DNA from 2 places in the Kitasatospora papulosa genome. Region 1 is predicted to be linked to the other one. Evidence: riboswitches for the same ligand, from Rfam matches in the RefSeq annotation. Region 1 holds a riboswitch; the other holds the start of a gene.
The links. A riboswitch is a leader RNA that binds a small molecule or an ion and turns the genes downstream of it on or off. The one in region 1 is predicted to bind cyclic di-AMP.
Positions count from the first base shown of each region.

Region 2: another riboswitch for cyclic di-AMP. It lies ahead of OG362_RS14740 (M23 family metallopeptidase); the one in region 1 lies ahead of OG362_RS06835 (transglycosylase SLT domain-containing protein).

Region 1 covers NZ_CP108452.1:1,639,555-1,647,397, reverse strand. The annotation lists gene OG362_RS06855 (NAD(P)/FAD-dependent oxidoreductase) at 1-1,055, shown strand, start outside; gene OG362_RS06850 (cytochrome P450) at 1,104-2,327, shown strand; gene OG362_RS06845 (ferredoxin) at 2,417-2,608, shown strand; gene OG362_RS06840 (hypothetical protein) at 3,035-3,265, opposite strand; cyclic di-AMP (ydaO/yuaA leader) riboswitch at 3,649-3,808, shown strand; gene OG362_RS06835 (transglycosylase SLT domain-containing protein) at 3,811-4,665, shown strand; gene OG362_RS06830 (hypothetical protein) at 4,903-5,469, shown strand; gene OG362_RS06825 (SIS domain-containing protein) at 5,582-6,475, opposite strand; gene OG362_RS06820 (MBL fold metallo-hydrolase) at 6,881-7,843, shown strand, end outside.
Region 2 covers NZ_CP108452.1:3,414,210-3,422,052, forward strand. The annotation lists gene OG362_RS14730 (PrsW family intramembrane metalloprotease) at 1-1,393, shown strand, start outside; gene OG362_RS14735 (aldo/keto reductase) at 1,413-2,357, opposite strand; gene OG362_RS14740 (M23 family metallopeptidase) at 2,531-3,571, opposite strand; cyclic di-AMP (ydaO/yuaA leader) riboswitch at 3,583-3,735, opposite strand; gene OG362_RS14745 (PP2C family protein-serine/threonine phosphatase) at 3,969-5,126, opposite strand; gene OG362_RS14750 (MerR family transcriptional regulator) at 5,261-6,007, opposite strand; tRNA gene OG362_RS14755 (tRNA-Met) at 6,122-6,195, opposite strand; gene OG362_RS14760 (FAD-binding oxidoreductase) at 6,602-7,843, shown strand, end outside.

The DNA of each region.
Region 1 (7,843 bases):
GCCCGCCCCTCTCCAAGCAGGTGCTGGCCGGCAGCAGGACCCCCGACACGACCCGGCTGCGGACCCCCGAAGTACTGGCGGCCCTGGACGCCGAACTGCTCCTCGGCGACCCGGCGGTCCACCTCGACCCCCGGACCCGCACGGTGCGGACGGCGTCCGGGCGCGAACTGGGCGCCGACGCGGTCGTCGTCGCCACCGGACTACGGGCCAGGAACCTCCCCGGCACGGACGCCGAGGGCGTGCACGTCCTGAGGACGCTCGACGACGCCCTCGCGCTGCGCTCCGGACTGCTGGCCGCGCGGCGGCTCGTCGTGGTCGGAGAGGGGGTGCTCGGCTGCGAGATCGCCGCCACCGCCCGCTCCATGGGCCTCGACGTCACCCTGGCCGGCCCCCGGCCCGGACCCATGCTCGCCCAGTTCGGACCCGTGGTGTCGGAACTGCTCGCCGCGCTGCACACCGCCAACGGCGTACACCTGCGGCTGGGCCACGCGGTCACCGGACTGACCACCGCCGAGGGCCGGGTCACCGGGGTGCGTCTGGACACGGACGAGGTGCTGCCCGCCGACGTGGTGGCCGTCGCCATCGGGGGAGACCCCGCCACCGGCTGGCTGGCGGACAGCGGGCTGCGCATCGAGAACGGCCTCGTCTGCGACGCGCGCTGCCGCGCGGCGGAGGGCGTCTACGCCGTCGGGGACGTGGCCTCCTGGCACCACGAACTCTTCGACGCCCCGATGCGCCTGGAGAACCGTACGAACGCCACCGAGCAGGCCGTCGCCGTCGCCGCGAACATCCTCGGCGCCGACCTGCCCTACGTCCCCGTGCCCTACTTCTGGACCGATCAGTTCGACGCCCGGATCCAGGCCCACGGCCGGCTCGGACCGGACGCCGGGGTGACCGTCGTGGAGGGCGATCCGGAGACCGGACGTTTCGTCGCCCGCTACGAGCGCGACGGCAGGGTCACGGGAGTCCTCGGCTGGAGCATGCCCAAGCAGGCGCGACTGCGCCGCCAGGAGATCGGCGGCCCGGTCCCGTCCCTCGAACCGTCGGCGCCGTGACCCCGGCCGGCGGCACGTCAGCCACCCGCACGAGGAAGTGAGGAAGCGATGACCAGCACGGTACGCACGGGAGGGGCGCAGGCGCCCTCGGCCCCGGAATTCCCGATGCCCAGGGCCGAGGGCTGCCCGTTCGACCCGCCGCCCGCCCTGAAGAAGGAGCAGGAGCAGGGTCCGCTCAGGAAGGTCCGGCTCTGGGACGGGTCCACACCCTGGCTGGTCACCCGCTACGCCGACCAGCGCGCCCTGCTGGCCGACCCGAGGACCAGCGCCGACATCACCCGCCCCGGCTACCCCAGTTCCGCGCCGGTCCGGGGGTCGAGCTTCAGCTTCATCCTCATGGACGATCCCGAGCACGCCCGCCAGCGCCGCATGGTCACGGCTCCCTTCACGATCAAGCGGGTCGAGGCGATGCGTCCGGCCGTCCAGAAGATCGTGGACGGTCTGATCGACGACATGCTGGCAGGCCCCCCACGGGCCGACCTCGTCCAGGCGTTCGCCCTCCCCGTCCCGTCGCTCGTGATCTGCGAGCTGCTCGGAGTCCCCTACGCCGACCACGACTTCTTCCAGGAGAACAGCAAGATCCTCATCAGCCGCAGCGCGGCACCCGAGGAGCGGGGCGCGGCCCACGCCAAGCTGATCGGCTACCTGGACGAGCTGATGGGCCACAAGATCGCCCGGCCCGCCGACGACCTCCTGTCAGGGCTCGGCACCCGCGTCGGGGCCGGGGAACTGTCGCGCCGGGAGGCGGCGGAGACGGGCGTACTCCTGTTGATCGCGGGACACGAGACCACCGCCAACATGATCGCTCTCGGCACCCTCGCGCTGCTGGAGCACCCCGACCAGCTCGCCCTCCTCCGCGACTCCGACGACCCGAAGGCGGTCGCCGGCGCGGTGGAGGAGCTGCTGCGCTACCTCAACATCACCCACGGGGGCCGCCGCCGCGTGGCCGTCGAGGACATCGAGATCGGCGGCGAGGTCATCCGGGCCGGTGAGGGGATCATCGTGCCCAACGACATCGGCAACCGTGACCCCGAGGTCTTCGCCGACCCCGACCGGCTCGACCTCGGGCGGGACGCACGGCGTCACGTCGCCTTCGGTTTCGGCGTCCACCAGTGCCTCGGGCAACCGCTGGCCCGCATGGAGCTGCAGGTCGTCTACAGCACCCTCTACCGGCGGATCCCCACCCTCCGCCTGGACGCCGGCCTGGAGGACCTGTCGTTCAAGCACGACGGTGCCGTGTACGGCGTGTACGAACTGCCCGTGGCCTGGTGACCTCCCGGTCACCGGCCCCGCCGCTCGGCGGACCTCGCCACGGAGCACCACCCCCACCCCCCCGCACACATCACGACCGAGGAGTGCCCATGAAAGTGACTCTCGACCAGGACAAGTGCGTCGCGTCGGGCCAGTGCGTCGTCGCCGCGGACGATGTGTTCGACCAGGACGACGACGGCATCGCCGTGCTGCTCGACCCCACCCCGCCGTCGGACCGGGCCGAGGACGTCGAGCAGGCCGCGGCCGTCTGCCCCGCCCTCGCCATCCGCATCCAGGGCTGACGCGAGGGGGATCCCCTCGCTCATCACCGCGGGGAGGACACGGGCCCGGTCCCGCCGGACGAGCCGTCGTCCGGCGGGACCGGGCCCGTACGGCGCGGTGCGCCCGACCCGCGTCCTCCTCCGCGTGCAGCCGTCCGAACCGACGGCACGTCTGAGGCGTCCGTGCGGGCGCCCCGACCCGGCGACGGCCGGATCGAGCGGCCAGGGTCCACGGTCCGCCGTACCCGCTGATCACCGGGCCGGGCCGGACCACTCCGGCCGAGCAGTGGCTCACCGGCCGGACGGCCCCTCTGCGGGCGGCCCTCGGCACCGCGCTCGATCTGCCGCGCCCGGCGGCCGCCACGCCGCCTCCCTCCGCGTCCCGACGGGCGGGCCGGGGCCCACGTACGCGTCCCGGGCCTGAGCGCCGCACGGGCGCGGCTCCACTCAGTGCGGTTTCCAGCTGAGCTTGCCGCCTCCCACCCAGCGGACCGCGGCCGGGTCGTCGAGGTCGTGGACCGGGATCCCGGCCGTCGCGGCGGCGATCAGCACGTCCGTCATGGCGGTCGCGCTCCCGATGACCTCTCCGTCGATCTCCACCACACGGAAGGGCGGATCCCCCGGCTGGACGGGCAGGACGGTGATCCGCGGGGCCGAGGCATGTGGGTTCTCAGTCATGGCCGATCGGTTCCACGCCGGTCTTCCCGGTATGCGCGACGGCCTCAGCGTGAGTCGTATGCCCGTTTTAGTACGTTTTTATAATTTAATCCCGTAATCCATAAAAGGCCATTTCATGTGACCTGAACCCCTTCGCGTCGGAGCAAATCGCCCGAATCGGACGCCGTGACCAGGGTCACTTCATGCCGTCCGGACGCGCGGGGGCGACGGGCGGTTCCCTTCTGTGCCAAGAGAAATGGCCGGGGTGATGTGGGGTGGATTACATGAATTCCCAAAAATTGATCTTGCGAATGAATTGTGATCACCGAACCAGGCTTGTTCCTTTCCCTATTTCTCGCCTACGGTCACCATCACTCCGGGCGGAACGCCGAATCCTGCCGCCGCCCGATTACCCGACCACTTCTCGTACGGCAGGAGCGGGGGACCCAAGTAAGTGCCGATCCGGTTTCCGGAGCGGCTCGGGGTGAAGTCGCATTTGTGTGCGACCGGGCATCTCCAGCCCGAACCCGACAGCTCACTTCGCAGGCGACGGAGAGGAATTCAGCATGCCCGAAAACGGTAAGCACCGTCGTTTCAGGACCAGTTCGCTCACCCGCGGCATCATCGCCGTGACCACGGGTGGAGCCGCCCTGGCTCTCCCCGTGATCGGTGCGACCGGCGCCTTCGCGGCCCCGGCCCCGACGGCCGCCGTCGAAAAGGCCGCGACGTCGACTGCCGCGTCCGGCAAGGGAATTGCCGCGCAGAAGTCCGAGTCCACCAGCTATTCCGTGATCTTGGGTGACACCCTCGCCAAGATCGCTCGCGAGCATTCCGTCAACGGTGGCTGGAAGGCCCTGTACGAGGACAACCAGAAGGCTGTCGGCGGAAACCCGGACCTGATTCACCCCGGTCTGAAGCTGACGATCGGCGCCAAGGCCGACAGCAAGCCGGAGAAGGCCGAATCCAAGGCCTCCACCACGTCCGACCGTGCCGAGAAGGGCGCCGACCGCGCCGACCGCTCGGAGCGCACGAACACCTCGCTCGCCGCGGAAGGCGCTCCCGCCGCCGAGGCCGCCCCCGCCGCCGAGTCGGTCAGCTACACGAACGACCTCGACGGCTGGATCAAGGAGTCGCTCGCCGTCATGGCGGAGCACGGCATCCCCGGCACCTACGAGGGCATCCACCGCAACATCATCCGTGAGTCCGCCGGTGACCCCCAGGCGATCAACAACTGGGACATCAACGCGATCAACGGCGTCCCGTCCAAGGGCCTGCTCCAGGTCATCGACCCGACCTTCCAGGCCTACCACGTGCCCGGTACGTCGATGGACAGCTACGACCCGGTCGCCAACATCACTGCCGCGTGCAACTACGCGGCGGACAAGTACGGTTCGATCGACAACGTCTTCGGGGCCTACTGAGTCCTCGCCCAGGCGAAGCCTCCGGCACGCGGGTGTGTGACGGAGGGACAGGAATGAAGCGGGTGGTACGGGTTCGGCGGAACCCGTACCACCCGCTTTCCGTCGTCCGGGCCGTCCTTGCCCGAGGCCGCCGCATCACGGGGTCGCGGCGGAAGGGGCGGGTGACGTCCCTGCGGCAGGCCCCGGCGGTGGCGGGCTGACTGGTCTCGTACAGGTTCGTCGTCCATACTGCCCGCCGTGGAGCAGCGTATAGATTCGAACACGAAGCCCGAGTTCGCCGCGGGGACAGACCCGGCGTACATCCCCGGCCTGACGGCCCCTGCCCCCGCGCGGACGGAGGCGGAAGCGGAGAAGGCGGAGCCCGAGGAGATCCGGGACGCCGAGCCTGCGGAAGCGCCCTCCGAGGGAGTCGCGGACGAGGCCGTGGACGACGCCACGGCAGCGGCCGACGCGACCCCCGGCGCCGACGTGGAGCCCGAGGGTGCCGAGACGGCCGGCGCCGGCGGGAAGGCCGGAGGCGAGGACGGCCCCGTCTTCGAGGTCAGTGACCGACGCGGGTCCATCAGGTTGGACGCCGAAGGGGTCCGCTTCCGCCTGGACGACCAGGAGGCGGAGTTCGACTGGTCCGAGATCGGCGCGGTCGAGGTCAGGACCGGACGCTTCGGACGCCGGTTCACCGTGACCGTCCACCTGTCGAGCCGCCGGTGGTTCAACGCCGAGGTCGAGGCCGGGTCCCGCGGCGACCTCAAGACCTGGACCGCGGAGTTCGACGAGGCGCTGGACGCCTACTTCGAAGAGGCCTGACCTCCACGGTCACGGCCGCGCACCGGGCCGGACGACGGACGCGCCCGGCCGACGGATCCCGATCCGCCGGCCGGGCCGCCCGCCGGCCCGGTGCTCGGCCTGCCGTGAGACCTCAGGCCCCGGCGGTCGTGCCGAGCACCACCGACCGGGTGAGGTGGCGCGGCTGGTCGGGGTCGAGCCCCCGCGCGGCCGCGCGCGCGATCGCCAGACGCTGGACCCTGACCAGGTCGGCCAAGGGGTCCAGGCCGCTCTCCACCCAGCGGGCCCCGGTCGCCCGCACCTGTTCCCGCAGCCCCTCCGGGGCGTCGCCGAACATCCAGGTCGCGGTTCCGGCCGTGGCGATGCTGATGGGGCCGTGGCGGTATTCCATCGCCGGGTACGACTCCGTCCAGGACAGGGACGCCTCCTTCATCTTGAGGGCCGCCTCGTTGGCGAGCCCCACCGTCCAGCCCCGGCCCAGGAAGCTGAACTGCTCGCATTCCACCAGGCCTTCGGGCAGCGGCTCCGCCAAGGCGGTCTCCGCGTCCCGCACGACGTCGTCCGTGTGCAGCCCGAGGTGGGCGCGGAACAGGGTCAGCGCGGTGGTCGCGAACCTCGTCTGGACCACGGACCGCTCGTCGGCGAAGTCGAGCACGACCACGTCGTCGGCGGCGTCCATCACCGGGGTCCGCGGGTCGGCGGTCACGGCGACGGTCCGGGCGGTGCCCCGGAGCCGGCTCAGCAGGTCGAGGACCTCGGTGGTCGTCCCGGAACGCGTCAGCGTGACGACCCGGTCGTACGCGCGCCCGAAGGGGAACTCCGAGGCGGCGTACGCGTCCGACTCGCCCTGTCCGGAGGCCTCGCGGAGGGCGGCGTACGCCTGCGCCATGTAGTACGAGGTCCCGCAGCCGACGACGGCGACGCGCTCACCGGTGACGGGCAGGGCCGTCTTCCGGTCGGCGGCGACCTCGGCCGCGCGGCGCCAGCACTCCGGCTGGCCTGCTGTCTCGGTCTCGACATGCGACATGTCCGCACTCCGCTTCCGCTGCTGCTCGCACCTGGTGGGGTGAGCTGGGTGAAATCGACGCCTGATTGTTCAATTCTGCATGTTACTCAGGTGATTCGAGCAAGAACAAGCAAAATGCTCCTTGCTCTGCGATCGATATGGCGGCTGTTTTCGGCCATGCTCGGTGGGTGATCGGCTCAATCAGGTTCCGCCGCCGTGACGTGGGTACTCCCTCGCCATCCGGAAACCTGCTGGAAACATGTCGCACAAAAGACGCAAAATCGCCCACGGGGGCGATCTTCGGCAACCCCGGACGGTCACCGCCGGGTGAAGAGCCGTGCGGGAGAAGGTCGGTATCGCGCCATCGATGCGGAGTACTGGCCGAGTTCGAACGCGCGGTCGGATCCAGGTCGGCATAATCACCCCATGTCGATCACGGGTGGGGACGTCGTTGACCTCGGCAGGGGCCTGTACGCCTGGATGCCGCCGAAGCGGGGCTGGGGGCTGGCCAACTGCGGCCTCCTGGTGTCGCCGCGCGGCGCGCTGTGGATCGACACCCCCTACGACCCGGTGCTGGCCGGCCAGTTCCTGGTGGAGAGCCAGAAGCGGCTCCCCGACGGCGTGGACATCGGCCGTGTGATCGTCACCCATGCCAACGGGGACCACTTCTGGGGCGCCGGAGTGCTGCCGGACGCGGAGATCATCGCGACCCGGGAGGCCCGGGAGCACATCCACTACGACCCCACCCCCCAGCAGCAGCACGCCCTGGTGGCCGGAAGTGATCCGTCCACACCGCTCGGTTCCTACCTCGCCCGCCACTTCGGCGGCTTCGACTGGTCCGCCACCGAGGCGGTGCGGCCGACGACGTACTTCACCGGGGAGCTCGAGCTGACCCTGGGGGATTACGCGGTACAGGTGTCGTCCCTGCCGCCCGCGCACACGGCGGGCGACCTCATGGTGTACCTGCCCGCGCAGCGGACGGTGTTCAGCGGCGACGTGATCTTCTCGTCCACCTCCCGGCAGCCCGGGGACCATCCGGTCCACTGGTCGGGGCCCCTGGACAACGTGATCGACGCCTGCGAACGCGTCCTGGCCACCGGGGCCGAGGTGATCGTGCCCGGTCACGGACCGGTGCTCGACCCGGCCGGGGTGCGGGAGCACATGGCCTACCTGGCCTACGTACGCGAGCGTGCCCACAGCCTCCACGCGGCGGGCGTGCCCGCGGTCGAGGCGGCCCGCCGGGTGATCGGTGAGGGCCGCTACCCGGCGCTCGGCCTGCCCGAGCGGCTCGTCGTCACCATCGGAAGCGAGTACCGGCACCTGGACGGCTCGGAACTCCCCGGAGTGCTCCAGGTGATGGCCGACGTGGCGGCCGTGGCCCACGACGTG
Region 2 (7,843 bases), 1.8 Mb from region 1:
GTTCCTGGGCGCCGTCCCGGAGCGAGGCCAGTGGCGTTACCGGCCCCGCCGCGTCGGCATGGTCTGGCGCAGCAAGGCGTTCCGTGCCGGTGCGGTGATCACGGTGCTCGCGCTGTGCGGTCTGGTGATCCTGGCGCTGGTACGTCAGCAGACGGGCACCGAGGGCTTCCTGGTGGGTCTGGGGCTGGCGGTGCTGCCCGTGCCGCTGTTGATGGCGGCGTTCCGCTGGCTGGACCGGGTCGAACCGGGGCCATGGCGGAATCTGCTGTTCGCCTTCTCCTGGGGTGCGTGCGCCGCGGCGCTCGTGGCCATCATCGCCAACTCCTTCGCGACCCGGTGGATAGCGACGGCGACCGCGGATCCGGCGAGCGCCGACACGCTCGGGGCCACGCTCGTCGCGCCGGTGGTCGAGGAGAGCGCGAAGGCCATCGCGGTCCTGCTGATCTTCCTCTTCCGCAGACGGCAGTTCGGCGGGATCGTCGACGGCATCGTGGTCGCCGGTTTCACCGCGACCGGTTTCGCCTTCACCGAGAACATCCTCTACCTGGGCAACGCCTTCGGTGAGGACCAGCAGCTCGGCACCACGGGCTTCGCCTCGGTGACCGCCGGGACGTTCTTCGTCCGCGTGGTGATGTCGCCGTTCGCGCATCCCCTGTTCACCGTGCTCTCCGGCATCGGCTTCGGCATCGCCGCGCTCGGCGGGGCACGCCACCGGGTACGCCGCGTCGTCCTGCCCCTGGTGGGGCTCGTCCTCGCCATGGGCATGCACGCCCTGTGGAACGGCTCGTCGGCGTTCGGCCCGTACGGCTTCTACCTGGTGTACGGCGTCTTCATGATGCCGTCCTTCGGTCTGGTGACCTGGCTGGCGATCTGGTCGCGCCAGCGGGAGCTGCGCACGCTCTCCACCGAGCTGCCGGTGTACGCGGCGGCCGGCTGGCTGGCCCCCGCAGAGCCGCTCGCGCTGGCCTCGATGCGGGCGCGGGGCATGGCGCGTGACATGGCCAGGCACTGGAACGGCCACCCCGACCGCGCCCGGGGCAAGGCGGCGGCCCGTGCCGTCGCCGAGTACGAGTCGTTCGCGACGTCCCTGGCCATGCTGCGCCGGAGGGCGCGCCACGACGGGGCGGGCAAGGACTTCGCCCTGCGCGAGCAGGAGTTGCTGCACCACCTCTGGCAGCGCCGGGAGATCGCGGGACCGGCCCTGACGTACGCGGCCCATGCGACCGGCCGGCTGCGCGCCCACCGGCCGCCCGTGCCGCCCCCGTTTCCCCGGCAGTACCCCCGCGGCGGTCCGCCCCCGCAGCCGCAGCAGCTCCCCGCGCCGCACCGGCACTACGGCGGGCCCAACCCGTACATGGACGACGGCGGGCGGCGGACCCCGCCGCCCGCCTGAGGTCGTCCCGCGGGTGGCTTCAGGCGGATGCCTCGGTCAGCTCCGCGAGCTCCTGCTCACTCAGCCGGAGGCCTGCCACCGCCACCAGCGCGGGCAGCTGTTCGACGGTACGCGCGGAGGCGATGGGCGCGGTGACGGTCGGCCGGGAGGTCAGCCAGGCGAGGGCGACCGTGGCGATCTCGGCGTCGTGCTCCTGGGCGATCCGGTCGAGCGCGGCGAGCACCTTGCGGCCGCGCTCGGTCTCCAGGTGCTTGCCGGCGCCCTCGGCCCGCGCGCTCTCGACGGTCGTCCCCGGCCGGTACTTGCCGGTGAGGAAGCCCGCGGCGAGCGCGAAGTACGGGACCGCGGCGAGACCGGCGGCGGCCGCCGTGTCCTGGAGGGCGCCCTCGTAGGTGTCGCGCGAGACGAGGTTGTAGTGCGGCTGGAGCGCGACGTAGCGGGCCAGGCCCTCGCGCTCGGAGAATTCCAGGGAGGCCCGGAGCCGCTCGGGGCTGATGTTGGAGGCGGCGATCTCGCGCACGGTCCCCGCCTTCACCAGCTGGTCGAGCGCGGTGACGATCTCCTCGACGGGGACGCTCTCGTCGTCGAAGTGCGTGTAGTACAGATCGATGTGGTCGGTGCCGAGCCGGCGCAGGGACGCCTCGGCCGCCGCCTTGATCGTGGTGGGCGAGAGCCCCTTGTACGAGGGGTGGGCGCCGACCTTGGTGGCGATGACGACGTCGTCGCGGCGGGAACGGGCCGCCAGCCACTTGCCGATGAGGGTCTCCGACTCACCACCCTCGTTGCCCGGGATCCAGGCGGAGTAGGAGTCGGCGGTGTCGATGAAGTTGCCGCCGGCCGCGACGTACGCGTCGAGGACGGCGAACGTCCGCTCCTCGTCGGCGGTCCAGCCGAAGACGTTGCCGCCGAGGGCGAGGGGAAAGACCTGAAGGCTCGATGAACCGAGCGGGCGCAAAGACGTCATGCCCAGGAACAACCAGCCGGCGGAGGCAACTATTCCGTTCCGCCGGCGGCGTGCCCGGCCACCGCCGCCCGCTCCCGGCCGCCACGGCCCCGGACAGGCCGACGGCCCTGACGTCGGGGGGTCGTGCGTCAGGGCCGCCGGGGTTCTGCCGCGCCGGTCGTCGGCGCGTGGGATCAGATCGTGAGGCCCTTGCCGCGGAGCCAGGCCATCGGGTCGATGCCCGTGCCGTCCGCGGTGTGGACCTCGAGGTGCAGGTGGGCGCCCGTCACGTTGCCGGTGGCGCCGACCCGGCCGATGGTCTGGCCGGTGGTGACCTTCTGCCCGGCGGACACGTCCATCGAGGACTGGTGGCAGTACCAGACCTCGGTGCCGTCGTCGAGCTCAAGGACCGTGCGGTAGCCGTACGAACCGGAGTAGCCGGCCGACTTCACCGTGCCGCTGTGCACGGCCTTGACCGGGGTCCCGGTCGGGGCCGCGAAGTCCAGCCCGGTGTGGTGCCCGGAGGACCACATCGAACCGGCCTGGCCGAAGGTCGAGCTGATGTAGTACGACGAGGTCGGTACGGCGTAGCTGGCGGCGAGCTTGGCGAGGCGCTCGGCCTCCGCCTTCTTCTCCGCCGCTTCTTCCGCCGCCTTCTTCTTCGCGGCGGCCTCGGCCTCGGCCACGCTCTGCTGCTTCGCCGCCTGGGCCGCGGCCGCCTCGGCCGCCGCCTTCTCCTGGGCGGCCTTGGCCTCGGCGTCGGCTCCGGCCTGCTGCTGCTCGGCCTGCTGGAGGATGCGGGCGCGCAGCGCCTCACCCGCGTCGGTGGCGCCTCCCTCGGCCTCGGCCGCGGTGATGCCCGCGGTGGTGAGGGGGGAGGAAGCGGCGACCGTCTCGTGGTCCGAGTCGGAGTCGCCGGACATGAACGCGCCCACGCCGGGCAGGGACTTGGCGTCAGGAAGATTGTCCGCGATGGAATCGGGAAGAGAGATGGAGACCGGCGGCTTGCTCTGCGCGGTGGCCATGCCACCCGCACCGACGGCCGCGATGACCCCGACGCCGAGGACGGTGGAGCTACGGGCGAGGCCGCGCTGCTTGGCTACGCGATGCCGGCCGCGTACGGGACGGATGGACTCCTCGGTGGGGTTCCATTCCTCCCACGTCCTGCCCTCGTCTCCGAAGCTGTCGGACCTGAAGGGTGACGGGGCCTCGGGGGCAGGCTGGTTGGACGCCACGTGGGCGCACTCCTTTCCTTCCTTCTCGCCTACCGGGTTAGCTGACGGGTTCGGAGCAGGAAGGTCTCCTACGGACCCCTTCGTCTCTCGCGAGACACAGGTGTCCGATTCACCCCATGTAGGTGGTTCCCCGGTTCCCTTGCGGAATTCGGCGCTGCGCACGGTGCCGCCTCTTGCGACGGCAGGTACAACCGCGCTGCGTTATCGAACGTTAATAGACACACGGGCCCGATTCCAAGCTGTTCCCATAGATCATTGACGCCCCTGGCCTGGACTTACAGGGGTCAATCGGGCGCAAAAGGGCGAGTTGAACGCGCATATTCCAGCCGTCAGTTTCTGACGGTGCGTCAAATGTTATGCGGAGCGGGGTCCTTCGACTACCGACGGTGGTGACCGTTCATTCACTGTCCCGTCGCACGATCTTCACGGTGGTCCGGCGCCCCTGCTGACCCCTCGCCGGGCGGGCGACCGCGAGGAGCGCCAGGTCGTCCGTCGACCGGCCACCCGTGTGCAGCCGTACGTCGTCCGTGAGCGCGGACAGCAGTTCCTCGGGCCCCGGGAAGAGCCGGCCACGAAGCCGGTCCGCCGGGTCGTAGAACGCCCCCTTCACGTCCCGCGCCTCGGAGAGCCCGTCGGTGAACGCCAGGAACATCGCCCCGGCCGGCAGCGTCCACTCGTCGGCCCGGTCGGGCCACGCTCCGAGCCCCATCCCGAGCGGCAGGGCGGGCTCGGTCGGCACCAGCACGTCGAGCGAACCGTCGGGGTGGAGCACGAGCGGCTCGGGGTGGCCGCGGTTGATGACCTTCAGGGTGTCCGAGCCGACCGGGATCTCCGCCAGCACCGCGGTGACGAAACCCTCCATCGAGTCGAGCCCGCCCCGCCGCGAGCCCTCCCGGGCCAGCGCCCGCTCCAGCCGCTGGGCGACCCCCTCCAGCGACCTCTCCTGCTCGGCGGCCTCCCGGAACGCCCCGATCACGACGGCCACCGCCGCCACGGCGTCCAGACCCTTGCCCCGGACGTCCCCGACGACCAGTCGCACCCCGTACGGGGTGTCCGCGGCGGCGAACAGGTCACCGCCGACGAACTCGTCCGCCTGGGCCGCCTCGTACCGTGCCGCGACCTCCAGCCCTCCGATCCGGTCCTCGGGCGTCGGCAGGACCGCGCGCATGGCGGTCTCCGCGATGACCCTCGCCGAGGCCAGCTGCTCGTTCCCACGGCGCACGACGCGGTTGATGACGAGGGAGAGCGCGACGACGGTCACCAGGGTCAGCAGGTCCGTGATCGACACGACCCCGGCGAGCGCGCCGTCGGACGACCGGAGGACGAATACGACGAGGGCGGCGGCCACGCCGACCCTGACGGTGCCGGCCAGCGAGAAGAACGGGGCGGCGATCAGCGGAGCCGCGGTGAAGAGGGGGACCGCGGTGACCTCGGCCGGCGTTCCGAGGTCGAAGGCCACCCCGGCACAGATCATCAGGGCGGGCAGCGCACGCACGAACCGCCGGGAACGGGAGCCCCCGCCCACGTCCCTACGCCGCCCGTCCCGCTTCCCCACCTGTGTACTCCTGCCCGCTCCACCCACGGCTGCGGACGGTATCGCGCCCCGACCCGGCCGTCCGGAGCCGCGCCGAAGGGCGACGCGTCATGGGCCGAAGGGACGAGCGCGCCCGGAGCCTGGTTCTCCGGGGGTCAGTCGGAGAGCCGGTGCTGCGCGTAGATCGTCAGTGCATCCCGTACGAAGACGGCGGTTCCGTCCCCGTGGCGATCGTAGTTCCTCCCGAAGCGCGGATCGGCGACGTACATCTCCCCGAGCCCGGTCACATAGGCGCGGGTCACCTCGGCCGTCGCCGACAGCCACGCGCAGTGCCGCCGCGCGATGTCCTGCGCCTCCTCGCCGCCGGGCTCCATACCGGCGGCCCTGGCCACCCCGTAGTCCCGGGCGATCTCCTCGTGCACGCCCTGGAAGCGGGCGCGTTCGGCCTCGCTCAGCCCGCGCCACCACCGGCCGCTCCGCTCGTACGCCTCCCGGCCCCAACGCTCGGTGACCTCCTCCTCGTACGCCGTGTGGTCGAATCCGTCGAACACTTCCTCGGCCATGAGTTCCTCCCCTTCCTCGGTCCTGCGCAGAGTGGTCCGCACCGAGGCGATCTGCCGCCCGATGCGCTCCCGTTCCTGCTCCAGCAGGCGCAGATGGGTCCGAAGAGCCGTCGCGGTGTCCCGCTGGCCCTCCAGGACGTCCTTGATCGCGGGCAGCGGGAGCCCCAGTTCCCGCAGCAGCAGGATGCGCTGGAGCCGGACCAGGGCCTCCTGGTCGTAATAGCGGTAGCCGTTGGCGCCCTTGCGGCTCGGCTCGAGGAGACCGACGTCTCCGTAGTGCCGCAGGGTCCGGCTCGTGGTGCCGGCCCGCCGGGCGATTTCCTGTATGGACCACTCCATGCCGGAAACGCTAGATCTTCACGCAGCGTCAAGGTCAAGCCCGACGCCACCTGTGGGGCGACGGCATACGACAGAGGCCCGGATCCTTGGAAGGATCCGGGCCTCTGTCTTCAGTAGCGGGGACAGGATTTGAACCTGCGACCTCTGGGTTATGAGCCCAGCGAGCTACCGAGCTGCTCCACCCCGCGTCGTTGTGAGTACAACTCTACGTCATCCAGGAGGGTGCTCCGACCATGTTTGGCCGCCGCACCCCCGCACCCTTCTCCCCGGAAGAGTCGAACCGAGTGGATCGCAACTCCAACAGAGTTTGATGCAGGAGGAGTTGGATCACGGAGCGGCGCACCCACGGGAGTTTCCACATCCCCGGATCCGGCATCCCGCCCGGCCCCGGCCTCCCCGGCCGCGCCACGCCCGACCCGAGGCGGCGCTCCGCGATTGCGCCGCCCCCGGAGCGGCGGGACGCTGGACGTGAGAACTTTTCGGCGTCCGTCCCGTCCGCCCGGCGCCCCCGGGTGCCGGCGCCGACCGGTGAACCCCTCCGCGACGGGTGGTACAGGAGCAGACCCGGACGCATGTGCGCGCTAGGAGACGATCATGGACGGCGCCCTCCTCGAGACGATGCGAACCGCTCTGCGCGGACCGGTCATCGGCCCGGACGACCAGGCGTACGGGCAGGCCCGTACGGTCTACAACGCCATGATCGACAAGAAACCGTCGGCCGTGGTCATGTGCCGCGACACGGCGGACGTCATCGAGGCCGTGAAGTTCATCCGCGCGAACGACCTGGACGTGGCGGTCCGGGGCGGTGGACACAGCGGCCCCGGACTGGGCCTCTCCGACGGCGCGGTCACCCTGGACCTCTCCCCCATGCGCGGCGTGCGGGTCGACCCGGCCACCCAGACCGCCCAGGCCGACGGAGGTGCGACGCTGGGTGACTTCGACCACGCCACCCACGCGTTCGGACTCGCCACCCCGGCGGGGATCATGTCCACGACCGGGATCGGCGGGCTCACCCTCGGTGGCGGACACGGCTACCTGACCCGCAAGTACGGCCTCTCCGTGGACAACCTGGTCTCCGCGGACGTGGTCCTGGCCGACGGCACCTTCGTCTCGGCCAACCCGAGTGAGCACTCCGACCTGTTCTGGGCGCTCCGGGGCGGCGGCGGCAACTTCGGCGTCGTCACGTCCTTCGACTTCGAGCTGCACCCCGTGGACACGGTGGGTGTCGCCGTCACCCTGTGGCCCCTGGAGCTCTTCCACGACGTCATCCGCTGGTACCGCGACTTCCTGCCGCAGGCGCCGGACGACCTCTACGGCTTCTTCGCCTCGCTGACGGTCCCGCCGGGCCCGCCCTTCCCCGAGGAGATCCACGGCCGGAAGATGTGCGGGGTCGTCTGGTCCTCGACGGCGGACCCGGAAGCGCTGGGCGGGACCCTCGCCGTCGTGAACGAACCCGGTACGCCCGCCTTCCACTTCACGACGCCGATGCCCTACCCGGCCCTGCAGAGCATGTTCGACGCGCTGATGCCGGCCGGCCTCCAGTGGTACTGGCGGGGCGACTTCTTCGACCGGATCACGGACGACGCCGTCGACGTGCACGCCTCCTTCGCCGAGAGGCTCCCCACCGGCCTGTCGACCATGCACCTGTACCCGGTCGACGGGGCCGCGGGCCGTGTCGGCCCGGACGACACCGCGTGGGCCTACCGCGACGCACACTGGTCCGGCGTCATCGCCGGCATCGACCCCGACCCGGCCAACGCGGCGGCGCTGCGGGAGTGGGCCGTCGGCTACTGGGAAGCGCTGCACCCGCACTCCATGGGCGGCGGCTACGTGAAC